4 regions of the Allorhizobium sp. DMC15 genome follow, and region 1 is predicted to be linked to each of the others. Evidence: predicted binding sites of a transcription regulator. Region 1 holds the regulator's gene; each other region holds the start of a gene.
What was found. The regulator PhoB, encoded in region 1, activates phosphate uptake and scavenging genes when phosphate is short. The targets are predictions, from matches to a motif close to TGTCATNNANCTGTCAT.
Positions count from the first base shown of each region.

Region 2: ACT53S_RS17325 (LTA synthase family protein) is a predicted target of PhoB. The motif match lies at 1,358-1,374, and genes of this name have one in related genera.
Region 3: ACT53S_RS10515 (DUF1045 domain-containing protein) is a predicted target of PhoB. The motif match lies at 1,447-1,463, and genes of this name have one in related genera.
Region 4: ACT53S_RS17280 (UDP-2,3-diacylglucosamine diphosphatase) is a predicted target of PhoB. The motif match lies at 1,071-1,087, and genes of this name have one in related genera.

Region 1 is NZ_JBQUZB010000001.1:429,132-432,339, reverse strand. Features, by position in the region: gene ACT53S_RS02125 (acetylornithine transaminase) at 1-156, opposite strand, end outside; gene ACT53S_RS02120 (GcrA family cell cycle regulator) at 592-1,125, shown strand; gene phoB (phosphate regulon transcriptional regulator PhoB) at 1,256-1,939, opposite strand; gene phoU (phosphate signaling complex protein PhoU) at 1,968-2,681, opposite strand; gene pstB (phosphate ABC transporter ATP-binding protein PstB) at 2,731-3,208, opposite strand, start outside.
Region 2 is NZ_JBQUZB010000003.1:625,704-628,911, forward strand. Features, by position in the region: gene ACT53S_RS17320 (NAD+ synthase) at 1-1,219, opposite strand, end outside; gene ACT53S_RS17325 (LTA synthase family protein) at 1,421-3,208, shown strand, end outside.
Region 3 is NZ_JBQUZB010000002.1:400,868-404,075, reverse strand. Features, by position in the region: gene mnmC2 (tRNA (5-methylaminomethyl-2-thiouridine)(34)-methyltransferase MnmC2) at 1-180, opposite strand, end outside; gene ACT53S_RS10520 (NAD(P)/FAD-dependent oxidoreductase) at 184-1,362, shown strand; gene ACT53S_RS10515 (DUF1045 domain-containing protein) at 1,538-2,245, shown strand; gene puuE (allantoinase PuuE) at 2,337-3,208, shown strand, end outside.
Region 4 is NZ_JBQUZB010000003.1:615,331-618,538, reverse strand. Features, by position in the region: gene ACT53S_RS17285 (NADP-dependent malic enzyme) at 1-937, opposite strand, end outside; gene ACT53S_RS17280 (UDP-2,3-diacylglucosamine diphosphatase) at 1,134-1,982, shown strand; gene ACT53S_RS17275 (ABC transporter permease) at 2,156-3,208, shown strand, end outside.

The sequences.
Region 1 (3,208 bases):
ATGCGGGTTACCATGGCCGACCGAAGTCACGGCGACACCGGCTGCAAAATCGAGATAGCGCTCACCGGTCTCGGTGATCAGCCACACGCCCTCGCCTCGCTCGAAACGCAGGGGCGCCCGATTGTAGGTCTGATAGAGCGGCGTAGCGTCTGCCATGGCGATTGCATTCCTTCTGCATGCCCGTGCTTTCGACGGGACCGAGCCCGGCGGGCCCGAAACAATTAAAAATGCCGCCTTGCGGCGGCGTCGGCACTATCTGCATTTAACCCTGCAATGTCAACGAAACTTGCGGGATCTCGGCGGTCCGGCACAAAATCCGGCTTTCGACGCACGCGAGTGCCGGAAGGCGATTCCACCTGTTGCATACTTGACTCACTCGGGAAGCAAGTTGGGGAAAACCGGAAAATCGATTCCAGATGATTCCGGCGACTCTTGTCACAGAGTCGGCCGACCTCTAGGTTAAATTTCATTAAGAGATTGCATGCGGCGGAAGTGATCACCGACAGTTACGAGGCGGTTTTGTTTCGAATTCGTTCGAAGCAACGGTGACGGATTCTGCCATGACACACGCGAGCGGCGGAGAAGTATGGCATGAATTGGACTGATGAGCGGGTTGAAAAACTCAAGCGTCTCTGGGCCGAAGGCCTGAGCGCAAGCCAGATTGCAGCACAGTTGGGTGGCGTAAGTCGAAACGCGGTGATTGGTAAAGTGCACCGGCTGAACCTGCCTGGTCGTGCGAAGGCCGGCGGCAGCTCCTCAGCAGCGCGTCCTGCCAAGCGCACCGCCGCACCCCAGCGTCCGGCGAACTTCCAGGCTCGCCCGGCAGCAACCGCTACCCGGACCGTGACACGTGCGGCCGGCGCGACCCTTCTCAAGGAAGAGATCGAGGTCGAGACCTTCCAGGAAGTCGAAGTCAGCCGTCCGCTGAACGTCGTCGTGCCGATCTCGCGCCGCCTGGCGCTGACGGAGCTCACTGAGCGCACCTGCAAGTGGCCGATCGGCGATCCGATGAAGGACGATTTCCATTTTTGTGGTTGCGAAATCAGCGACGCCTCGCCCTATTGCACCTATCATGCGAAGCTCGCCTACCAGCCGGTCAGCGACCGCCGCAAGGCCGCTCGTTAAGACGAGCGGACGATCACACAGATTTTGGATGGGTCCTTCGGGGCCCGTTTTCTTTGGGCCATGCGCCAAACGAAAGGGCCGCAACGGATGATCCGTGCGGCCCTTTCGTTTGCGTCAAGTGATTGAAGCTTCAGGCTTCCATTGAATAACCCGCACCTCGAACGGTCCGGATGACATCCTGCATGTTGGAGAAATTCAGCGCCTTGCGCAGCCGCCCGACATGCACGTCGACGGTGCGTTCGTCGACATAGATGTCGTGGCCCCAGACGCCGTCGAGCAGTTGCGAGCGCGAGAACACCCGGCCGGGCGAGGTCATCAGGAATTCCAGGAGGCGGAACTCGGTCGGGCCGAGACGGACTTCGCGGCTCTTGCGATGGACGCGGTGGGTTTCCCGGTCGAGCTCGATGTCACCACAGCGCAGGACACTCGACAGCACTTCCGGCTTGGCCCGACGCAGCATCGCCTTGACGCGCGCCATCAGTTCCGGTGTCGAGAAGGGCTTGACGACATAGTCGTCGGCGCCGGTCGCAAGACCCCTGACCCGTTCGCTTTCCTCGCCCCGTGCCGTCAGCATGATGATCGGCAGGCGCTCCGTTTCCGGCCGGACGCGCAGGCGGCGGCACAGCTCAATGCCCGAGACGCCCGGCAGCATCCAGTCGAGGATCAGCAGGTCCGGCACCCGTTCCTGCAGACGGATCTCGGCCTCGTCGCCGCGCAGGATCGTTTCGACCTCATATCCTTCCGATTCCAGATTGTAGCGCAGGAGGACGCTCAGCGCCTCCTCGTCTTCCACCACGGCAATCTTCGGCTGCATCAGACCATCACCTCGCTGTGGCCAAGGCTCATTCGGTGATCGCACCGACGGAAGACGTCAGGTCTTCCTTCGGCCGTTCGCCTTCCGGCGGCGCACCTGTTGTCATGTAGTAGATGGTCTCGGCGATGTTGGTCGCGTGGTCGCCGATGCGCTCGATGTTCTTGGCGCAGAAGAGAAGATGCGTGCAGCTGGTGATGTTGCGCGGATCTTCCATCATGTAGGTCAACAATTCGCGGAACAGCGAGGTGTAGATCGCATCGATCTCCTCGTCGCGGTCGCGGATCGACTTGGCCTTTTCGGCAGAGCGGGTCGTGTAGACGTCGAGCACTTCCTTGAGCTGGGCAAGGGCCAGATCGGACAGATGCTCGAGGCCGCGGGCGAGCTTGCGCGGAACGCCCGTCGCCTGGATGGCCACAACGCGCTTGGAGTTGCTCTTGCCGAGATCGCCGACGCGTTCGAGGTCGGAGGCAATGCGCAGGGCGCCGATGATTTCACGAAGGTCGGAGGCGACCGGCTGACGCTTGGCGATGGTGACAACGGCCTTCTCGCCGATTTCCTTCTCCATCGAGTCCATGATGACGTCGTCGGAGATCACCTTCTGTGCAAGGGCGGCGTCGGAATTGACCAGCGAGCGCACGCTTTCGGCGACCATCTGTTCCGCCAGACCGCCCATCTCGGAGATGCGGCGCATCAGAAATTTCAGTTCCTCGTCGAAGGCCGAATAGATGTGTGAGGAAGCCATAAGCCAGATCCTTGATTGTAAAGAGAGCCAGGGTATGCGCTGAGATCGCTCAGCCGAAGCGGCCCATGATGTAGTCTTGCGTGCGCTGATCGTCCGGGTTGGTGAACATCTTGTCCGTGTCGTTTTCTTCGACGAGTTCGCCCAGATGGAACATGGCCGTGCGCTGGGAGACGCGGGCGGCCTGCTGCATCGAGTGGGTGACGATCACGATCGTGTAGTTCTCGCGCAGTTCGTGGATCAGTTCCTCGACTTTGGCGGTCGCGATCGGATCGAGTGCCGAGCAGGGTTCGTCCATGAGGATGACTTCCGGGCTGACGGCGACGGCACGGGCGATGCAGAGACGCTGCTGCTGGCCACCGGAAAGACCGGTACCGGCCGCATCCAGGCGATCCTTGACTTCGTTCCAGAGGCCGGCCTTCTGCAGGGCGGTCGAAACGATCTCGTCGAGATCGGCCTTGTTCTTGGCCAGGCCATGGATGCGCGGACCGTAGGCGACGTTCTCGTAGATCGACTTCGGGAACGGGTTC
Region 2 (3,208 bases), on a different contig from region 1:
TGCCGGTTGTCACCACCATCGAGCCGAACTTGTTGGAGATCGCCATGAGGATCGTGCCGCGCGTGCGGCTCTGCAGGTTCTCCTCGGTGATGCCGCTCTCGGTCCCCTCAAACATGTCCGAGAGCGACGAAAGGAAGCCCTCGACCGGGTCCTGGATCGGCACGATGTCATAGTGGCAGCCGAGCGCCTTGGCGCAGGCCTCGGCGTCGGCAAAACTTTCCTGCGAGGTATAGCGGTAGGGCAGCATGATCGTGCGCACACGCTCTTCGCCCAGCGCATCGACGGCGATCGCTGCACAGATAGCCGAATCGATACCGCCCGAGAGACCGAGCACCACGCTCTTGAAGCCGTTCTTGTTGACGTAATCGCGGAAACCGAGCACGCAGGCGCGGTAGTCAGCCTCTTCCTTCTCAGGGATCCGCGACATCGGCCCCTGATCGCAGCGCCAGCCTTCGGCCGTGCGTCGCCAGGTCGTGACTGACAGGGTCTCCTCGAACTGGCTCATCTGGAAGGCGAGAGACTTGTCACCGTTGAAGGCAAAGCTCGCGCCGTCGAAGACCAGTTCGTCCTGTCCGCCGAGCTGGTTGGCGAAAATCAGCGGCAGGCCCGTCTCGATCACTTGGCGCAGCGCCACCTGATGACGCACATCCACCTTGCCGCGATAATAGGGCGAGCCATTCGGCACGAGCAGGATCTCCGCACCCGTCTCGGCCAGCGTCTCGCAGACGCCGAGATCGTTCCAGATCTCTTCGCAGATCGGAACGCCGATCCGAACACCCCGGAAGTTGACCGGCCCCGGCATCTCGCCTTCGACAAAGACGCGCTTTTCGTCAAACTCGCCATAGTTTGGCAAATCGATCTTGTCGCGGAAGCCGAGAATCTTGCCACCATCCAGGATCGCCACGGAATTGTGCCGCCCCTTCTCGCCCTGCCGCGGGAAGCCGACGATCACGCCTGGCCCGCCGTCAGCGGTATCGGCCGCAAGCGTCTCGACGGCCTGGAGGCAGGCTTTCAGAAAAGCCGGTTTCAAAACCAGATCTTCCGGCGGATAGCCGGAAATGAAGAGCTCCGTCAGAAGCAGGAGATCGGCCCCCTGCCCGGCCGCTTCGGCGCGCGCCGCGCGCGCTTTGGCAAGGTTGCCAGTCACGTCGCCAACCGTCGGATTGAACTGTGCCACTGCTATACGCAGGACGTCGGAGATCTTCTTTGCATCGCTCATGACACCGATTTAGCCGCTCGTCCGCCCGATCGCAATGTCGCTTTGCTCTCCAGGCGAACCACAGCCCCCGGCCGCGCTAACCAAACCACCGGAAATTCTGGGAACAAAGCTTTCTCGATCACGGTTCATGTAGCATTCATGACACTTATGTGACACCTATGCGAACCTTTGACGACATCTGCCCAAGACCCGGAGTTCGAAGTGGTCCAGTCCAGCCCGAAATCGCTTGTCGCGAACATCTTTAGCGCTTTCGGCGCGACACGCGAGCGAGAGCTCGGAAGCTCCTGGGTTGTCCAGCTTCTCGTCCAATGGATCAACACGGCGCTGATTGCCGCCTCCATCGTTTTACTGAGCGAGATCCTGGCCCGCGGCAGCATGATCGACGTCGTGGAATACATGACCTCAACTAGCCGCCCCGGACTGGTCGCGGTAGGCATCGTCTTCCTCATTCTCGCCTTCACCGATGCGATCATCGGCAAGGCCTACCAGTCGACGCTCTTCATCGGCCCGCTCCTGCTCCTCCCCGCCTTCTTCTCCGGGCAGAAGCAGCTATTCCTGTCGGATCCGCTGTTTCCGAGCGACCTGCTCTTCGGTCGTCAGATCATGGAACTTCTGCCGGCCATGGTAGCAGCGGAACCCATGAAGGCAGTGGGTCTGGCGGTCGGGAGCCTGGCCTTCATCGTCGCCCTGATCACGCTCATCTGGAAAAGCCGCAAGGTGTTCCCACGCCTCAACCTCGTCGGTCGCGGTGCGCGCCTCGTGGTCTCCTTTCCGCTGCTCGCCGGCTTCATCTCGCTCATGGATCCGATGGCGTTCTCGGCCTTTCGTGACCGGTTGAACATCGTGCCCATGATGTGGGACCAGAAGGAGAACTATCGCCACAATGGCTTCCTGATGGCCTTTGCCTTCAATGTGCCCATGGCCCGTGTCAGCGCGCCGGATGGCTACAGCCAGCCCGCAATCACCGACATCCCGTCCGACCGTGTACCCGCCTCCTTCTTCTCGGGACGCCAGGCCGATGTGATCGTCGTGATGAGCGAGAGCCTCTGGGATCCGACGCGACTGACCAGCGTCCGCTATTCCGAGGATCCGATGCCGACAATCCGTGCGGCATCCTCTGGCAACAACATGTTCTCCCCCGAGTTCGGCGGCATGACCGCGAATGTGGAATTCGAGGCCTTGACCGGCTTCTCGAACGCCTTCCTGCCTTACGGCAGCATCCCTTACCAGCAATACATCCGCCGCCCGCTTCCGTCGCTCGCCACCTTCTTCGAATCCAAGGGCTATGTGACGAAAGCCTTCCACCCCTTCCAGAGCTGGTTCTGGAACCGACAGAACGTCTATCAGGCACTCGGTTTCCAGCAGTTCCGTTCGGAAGAGAACATGCCGGCGATGGACAAGCGCGGCATCTTTGCCTCAGACGACGCGCTGACGCGGTACATCATCAAGGAAGCAGACAATACGGAAGCACCGTTCTTCTTCTTCGCGGTCACGCTCCAGGGCCATGGCCCTTACGAGGAGCACCGCTACGCAAAGAACACGGTCGAGGTTGATGCTCCCACGCTGTCGGATGCTCCGACCAAAACGCTCGCGACCTATACGCAGGGCGTCAAGGAAGCCGACCAAAGCCTGAAGATGTTGATGGACTGGGCAAAGAAGCGCCGCCGCGAAACCATCATCGTGATGTTTGGCGACCACCTTCCCCCGCTCGGCGACGTCTACACCGAAAGCGGCTACATGCCGAATGTGGTGGCGACCCGCAAAGCGTCCGTCCCGACGATGAAACGCGAGCACGAAACCCCGCTGGTCGTCTGGTCGTCCAAGCGCGGCGTGCAGAAGGACATCGGCTCGGTCAGCCCCTCGCAGCTGCCACACGTGGTCGTGCGCCTCGCCGGATATCGCCACCCCTACTACACCGGCGTGCTCGGTCGCGTCGGAGAACGCTATACGGTCGTCGACAGGCATCAGCTGATTGGCCGCAATGCCAAG
Region 3 (3,208 bases), on a different contig from region 1:
CTCCGGCAGGCCATTTCCGGCGAGGAAGACATGGCCGCATTCGAGGCGGCCATCCGTCTGGCAATAAAAATGATCGCCAAAGGCGGTCGAATAAGGCATATCGCCGTCGTGCCAGGTCAGGGGGGCTGTCGTTTCGCCCGATTGAGTCTGGTGCGACGACGTCTCGTTCGTTTGGGTCATGTCATGTCCGATAAATCGCCTGCCGCGGCGGGTCAATCGTCCACGGACGTCCTGATCGCTGGCGGCGGCATCATGGGGCTGTGGGCGGCCCTGGAAGCGGATCGCGCCGGCCTTTCCACGCTTCTCATCGATGCAGGAGCGCTCGCGAGCGGGGCAAGCGGCGGGTTGCTCGGCGCCTTGATGCCGCATATGCCCGACAGGTGGAACGACAAGAAACAGCTGCAGTTCGATGCGCTTCTGTCGCTCGAAGGCGAGATCGCCGCGCTGGAAGCCGAGACGGAACTTTCTGCCGGCTATCGCCGGGCCGGGCGCCTGATCCCGCTGCCGAAGCCGCATCTGCGCAAGATTGCCGAACGTCACCAGGCAGAGGCAGCCAGCAACTGGAACCAGCAGGGCGTCCGCTTTTCCTGGAATGTCCTTGATGCCTCGCCCCATCCGGACTGGCCCAATTCCGACATGGCGGAGGCTGGGCTCGTGTCGGACACGTTTGCCGCCCGCGTCTCCCCCCGCGGGCTGACGGCTCTGTTGATCGCAAGATTACGCCGGTCGCCGCGCGTGACTTTTCGCGAAGGCGTTGCGCTGGCCGCAATTCACACCGAGAGGGGCCGTGTCACCCTGTCCGACGGAAGTCATGTTGGTTTCGGCCATCTGATCCTCGCTGCAGGACACGCGTCGTTTCCGCTTCTGTCGTCGCTCGGGCCGACCCTTGCCCGACCGCTCGGACAGGCGGTGAAGGGCCAGGCGGCATTGCTTGCGGCGCCGTCCGTGTCCTCCGAACTGCCGCTGCTTTATCTGGACGGTCTTTATATCGTGCCGCATGAGGGCGGACTGGTCGCCATCGGCAGCACCAGCGAAGACCGGTTCGATGCGCCCCATTCGACCGACGGGCAGCTGGAGAGCCTGATAAGTCGGGCGATGGAGCTTGCTCCGAGGCTTGCCGGCGCTGCGGTCGTCGAGCGTTGGGCAGGCCTGAGGCCGAAGGCGATCGACCGTGATCCGATGGTCGGGCCACATCCTTCAGCAGAGCGTGTGATTGCGCTGACCGGCGGCTTCAAGGTGAGCTTCGGGCTGGCGCATGTGCTGGCCCGGGCTGCCGTTGGAACGATCGTGGGGCGCGAGGCCGGATTGCCCGAGAGCTTTTCGACCGCCCATCATCTCGCCGTTGCCGCGAAGCTCGGCTGATCGGGTAAGGCGCCCGCAACTGCTGTGAGGGCACACGCGGTCGTGACAGCCGGCGGGCTCATCGGTCAGATTTCACCCCTCTCGTTTCGTCATACTGTCATGCAAATCACCTAACCACTGGGTTGCAACGGCACTTGCTAAAGTGCCCGAACCGAGCCAGCACGAGGTGCTCGACATGCGTTACGCCATCTGCTTCACGCCGTCGCCCGGCGATCCGCTGACGCTTGCCGCTGCCGGCTGGCTTGGGCGGAATGTTTATTCCGGCCATGCCGTCGACCATCCCGGGCTGAAGGGGATCGGCGTGCACGAGATCGCCTTTCATACGGCGCTTCCGCGTCGTTTCGGCTTTCACGCCACCTTCAAGGCACCGTTCCGGCTGAGCGAAGGGGCTAACGAAGCGACGCTCCTGCGCGAGCTGATGCATTTTGCCGGTAGCCTGGAACCGGTCACGCTTTCCGGGCTCTCCGTCGGGCGAATCGGTGAAGTCTACGGCCTTATTCTCGACCGCCCCTGTGCCGCCGTCGATCATCTTGCCGCTTCCGTCGTTCAGGCCTTCGACGGTTATCGGGCACCCCTCAGCGAAGCGGAAATTGAAAGGCGCAATCCCGAACGCCTGTCGGCACCGCAGTTCTCCAATCTGCACCGCTGGGGGCATCCTTACGTGATGGACGAGTTCCGCTTTCACATGACGCTGACCGGTCCGCTTTTGGCGCGCGATTTCGCCCGCATTGAGCAGGCACTGAAGGCGCATTTCGACCCTGTTCTGGCCGAGCCCGTGACGGTCAGCAATCTCGCGCTTTTCGTCGAGACGGAGCAGGGCGCGCCGTTTACGGTGCATTCGCTGCATCCCCTGGGCCGTGTCTCCAGCCGCAAGATCGCGTGAAGCTGTTGCGGCGCAGCATCCCGCGTCATTTTCATCTCGACAGCTGACGCCGTCGCCAATAGCCTCGCGTCAAAACACGAGAGGTGAACCGATGACGACTGCTCCTTATCCCCGCGACCTGATCGGCTATGGCCGTGACATTCCCGATCCGAAATGGCCGGGGGATGCGCGGATCGCGGTGCAGTTCGTGGTGAATTACGAGGAGGGCGGGGAAAGCTGCATTCTCGATGGCGACCCGGCGTCCGAATGCCTGTTGTCGGAAATCGTCGGAGCCCAGCCCTGGGCGGGCCAGCGTAACCTCAATATGGAATCCATCTACGAATACGGCTCGCGCGCCGGCTTTTGGCGGCTGTGGCGCATGTTCACCGAGCGCAAGGTCCCGGTGACGGTCTATGGCGTGACGCTCGCCATGGCGCGCAACCCGGAGGCCGTTGCTGCGATGAAGGAAGCCGACTGGGAGATCGCCAGCCACGGCTATCGCTGGCTCGAATACAAGGATTTTCCCGAAGAGGTCGAGCGTCAGCACATTCAGGAGGCGGTTCGCCTGCACAAGGAACTGACCGGTTCTCATCCGCTCGGCATGTATCAGGGCAAACCGTCCATGAACACGCTGCGCCTCGTCATGGAGGAGGGCGGTTTCCTCTATTCCTCCGACAATTATTCCGACGATCTGCCGTTCTGGGTGCCGGATCTTGAGGGCAAACCCTTCCTGATCATTCCCTATACGCTTGAGACCAACGACATGCGGTTTGCAACGCCGCAGGGCTTCAATTCCGGCGACCAGTTCTTCACCTATCTCAAGGACGCCTTCGATGTGCTCTACGAGGAGGGAAAGAACGGTAGCCCGAAGATGATGTCCGTCGGCCTCCACTGCCGCCTCGTTGGACGTCCCGGACGGGCGGCGGCGCTGGCGCGTTTCATCGATTATGTGACCAGCCACGAAAAGGTCTGGGTGCCGAAGCG
Region 4 (3,208 bases), on a different contig from region 1:
CGGCCCGCGCCTCCTCCGGCATAATTTCCGGCTTCGGGTTGGCGAGCGCCATGATCAACGGGCTCGGCGCCATGCGGGCAAGCAGTTCCGGCTTCAGGACCCCAGCAGCGGAAAGGCCGAGGAAAACGTCGGCGTCGTCGATGCTTTCGGACAGCGACCGCTTGTCTGTCTCCTGGGCGTAGACTTCCTTCCACGGATCCATCAACTCGTTGCGGCCCTTGTAGACGAGACCTTCGATGTCGTGGACCCAGATATTCTCGCGCTTTGCACCGAGAATGACGAGCAGGTTGAGGCAGGCGAGGGCTGCAGCACCGGCACCCGAGGCGACGATCTTGACGTCCTCGATCTTCTTGCCGGCCAGTTCAAGCCCGTTGAGGATCGCGGCAGCGACGATGATCGCGGTCCCATGCTGGTCGTCATGGAAGACGGGGATGTTCATCTTCGCGCGCAGCTGGTCTTCCACCTGGAAGCATTCCGGCGCCTTGATGTCCTCAAGATTGATGCCGCCGAAGGTCGGTTCGAGGGCCGAGATGCTGGAGACCATCTGTTCGACGGTCGGCGCCTCGATCTCGATGTCGAAGACGTCGATGCCGGCGAATTTTTTGAACAGGACGGCCTTGCCTTCCATCACCGGCTTGGATGCCAGGGGCCCGATATTGCCGAGGCCAAGCACCGCCGTGCCGTTGGAGATCACGGCCACCAGATTGGAGCGGGCGGTATAATGATCCGCTGCGGCCGGATCGTCCTTGATCGCAAGGCAGGGGGCGGCAACGCCGGGTGAGTAGGCAAGGGCCAGATCGCGCTGGTTGCCGAGCGGTTTGGTGGCCTGGATCTCGAGTTTCCCGGGACGCGGATAGCGATGATAGAAGAGCGCCTGTTCGTCGAGATCGGCCGTCTTCGGAGCCGCTTCGGTCTTGTTCTTATCGTGGGAAGTCATCGGGTCACCGGCAAGTCTTGTCACAAATTGGTCTGTTCCCCTCATACACGAAACGGCCTCGAGTGGTAGACCTTAGTTGAAACCGCCTGCCGCAGACGTCCCGCAAAATCACGCGCGATGGCGGCTGAGCCCGTGTCATCATCCTGAAACACGAGTCTGATTTAGCCTTGCGCAGTCAGTGCAAGAGGATAGCGCCGTGGAAGACGCAAGCGAAATTCGCCATTTCAGGACCCTTTTCATCTCGGACGTCCATTTGGGTTCGAAGGCTGCAAAGACCGATTTCCTGCTCGACTTCCTTCGCACGCACGAGGCAGACACCATCATTCTGGTCGGCGATATTGTTGACGGATGGCGCCTCAAGCGGAGCTGGTACTGGCCGCAGCCCTGCAACGACGTTGTGCAGAAGCTCCTGCGCAAGGCGCGCAAGGGCACGCGGATCGTCTACATCCCCGGCAATCACGACGAATTCCTGCGGGACTTCCCCGGCATGCATTTCGGCGGGATCGAAGTCGCAGAACGAATGATCCACGAGATGGCCGACGGAAAGCGCTATCTGGTGCTGCATGGCGACGAGTTCGACGTGGTGGTGCGCAATGCCCGCCTGCTCGCTTATCTCGGTGACTGGGCCTATGACACCGCGATCGCCATCAACGTCATGCTCGCTGCGATCCGGCGCAAACTCGGCATGCCCTACTGGTCGTTTTCGGCCTGGGCCAAGCTGCAGGTCAAACATGCGGTCAACTTTATTGGTGAGTTCCAGCGGGTGGTCGCCGAAGAGGCGCGGCGTAATGAGGTGGACGGTGTCATCTGCGGTCACATCCATCACGCGCTGATGCAGGACATTGACGGCATTCACTACGTCAATACCGGCGACTGGGTGGAGAGTTGCACGGCGGTCGCGGAACATCCGGACGGTCGCCTCGAGCTTATCTCCTGGGCGCACAAGATCAGTGCCGCAGGTGCCCCGAAGGCTGTCCCCCAGATGGTTCCCGTGATGATCCCGTCGCTCGACGCCGCCAAGAGCGAGGGTGTTCGCGCCGCGTGACGCCGTGGGCTGTTGCAAAGGCGCCATCGCGCGTTGCAATCAGCTGGACGTGTCGCAATTAACGCTTCAGCAAGGATTACATCCCGCTCGTCGGCCGTTATAGTGCGCGACATTCAATCACGTGATTTGCGGACCGGGATTCGGCCGGCGCAGGTTTGGAAGTTGTCGCGCCCTTGAAGTCGGTTCAGTCTGAGAACGCCCATATCGAGATCGACCGCAACGCGCATGTCGACTACGACGTGATTCGGCTCAGCGGCAGCTGGAAGAACACCAGCCTTTCGGACATGATCAAGTCTGCAGGCCCCCTTGTCGAGGATGACGGCACGCGGCCCGAGGTCATCGACATTGATGGTGTCAACGCCATGGATACGGCGGGCGCCTGGCTGATCCGCCGGTTCATGACCCAGAGACGGGCACGCGGGCGGCAGATCGATTTGTCCGGTGGCGATCCGCAGATGCGCGAACTGATCGAAGCGCTGCCGGAACGCGTTGAGCCACCCGAGCACAAGCCCGACACGCGCAGCCGTTTCGAACGCATCTTCGACCCGATCGGTCGCCTGACGGTCGGTCTGTGGGAGGATGCGGTCGCGATGATGTTCGTGCTGGGTTCGGCCGTGCGCGGTGCTCAGACGAAACTCGGGCGCGGCGCCGGGGTCTCGCCCGCCTCGGTGGTCAACCAACTCGACCACATGGGCGTTCGCGCCGTGCCGATCATCGTCCTGATGTCTTTCCTGATCGGCGCAATCATTGCCCAGCAAGGTGCCTTTCAGTTGCGCTATTTCGGCGCGGAAGTCTTCGTGGTCGATCTCGTCGGCATCTTGCAGCTCCGCGAAATCGGCGTGCTGTTGACTGCCATCATGATTGCCGGCCGTTCGGGCAGCGCGATCACTGCCGAAATCGGCTCGATGAAGATGCGCGAGGAGATCGACGCGTTGAAGGTGATCGGTCTCAATCCGATCGGTGTCCTCATCTTCCCGCGTCTGGTGGCGTTGACGATCGCGTTGCCGCTGCTGACCATCGTCGCCAATTTCGCCGCGCTCTATGGGGCGGCCGTGGTCTCCTGGGCCTATTCCGGCATCACCTTCGAGGTCTTCATCACCCGACTGCACGACGCCGTCGATTATTCAACGCTTGCGACCGGCATGATCAAAGCGCCGTTCATGGCACTGATCATCGGTATTATCGCCGCCGTCGAAGGCATGAAGGTGGGCGGCAGCGCCGAATCG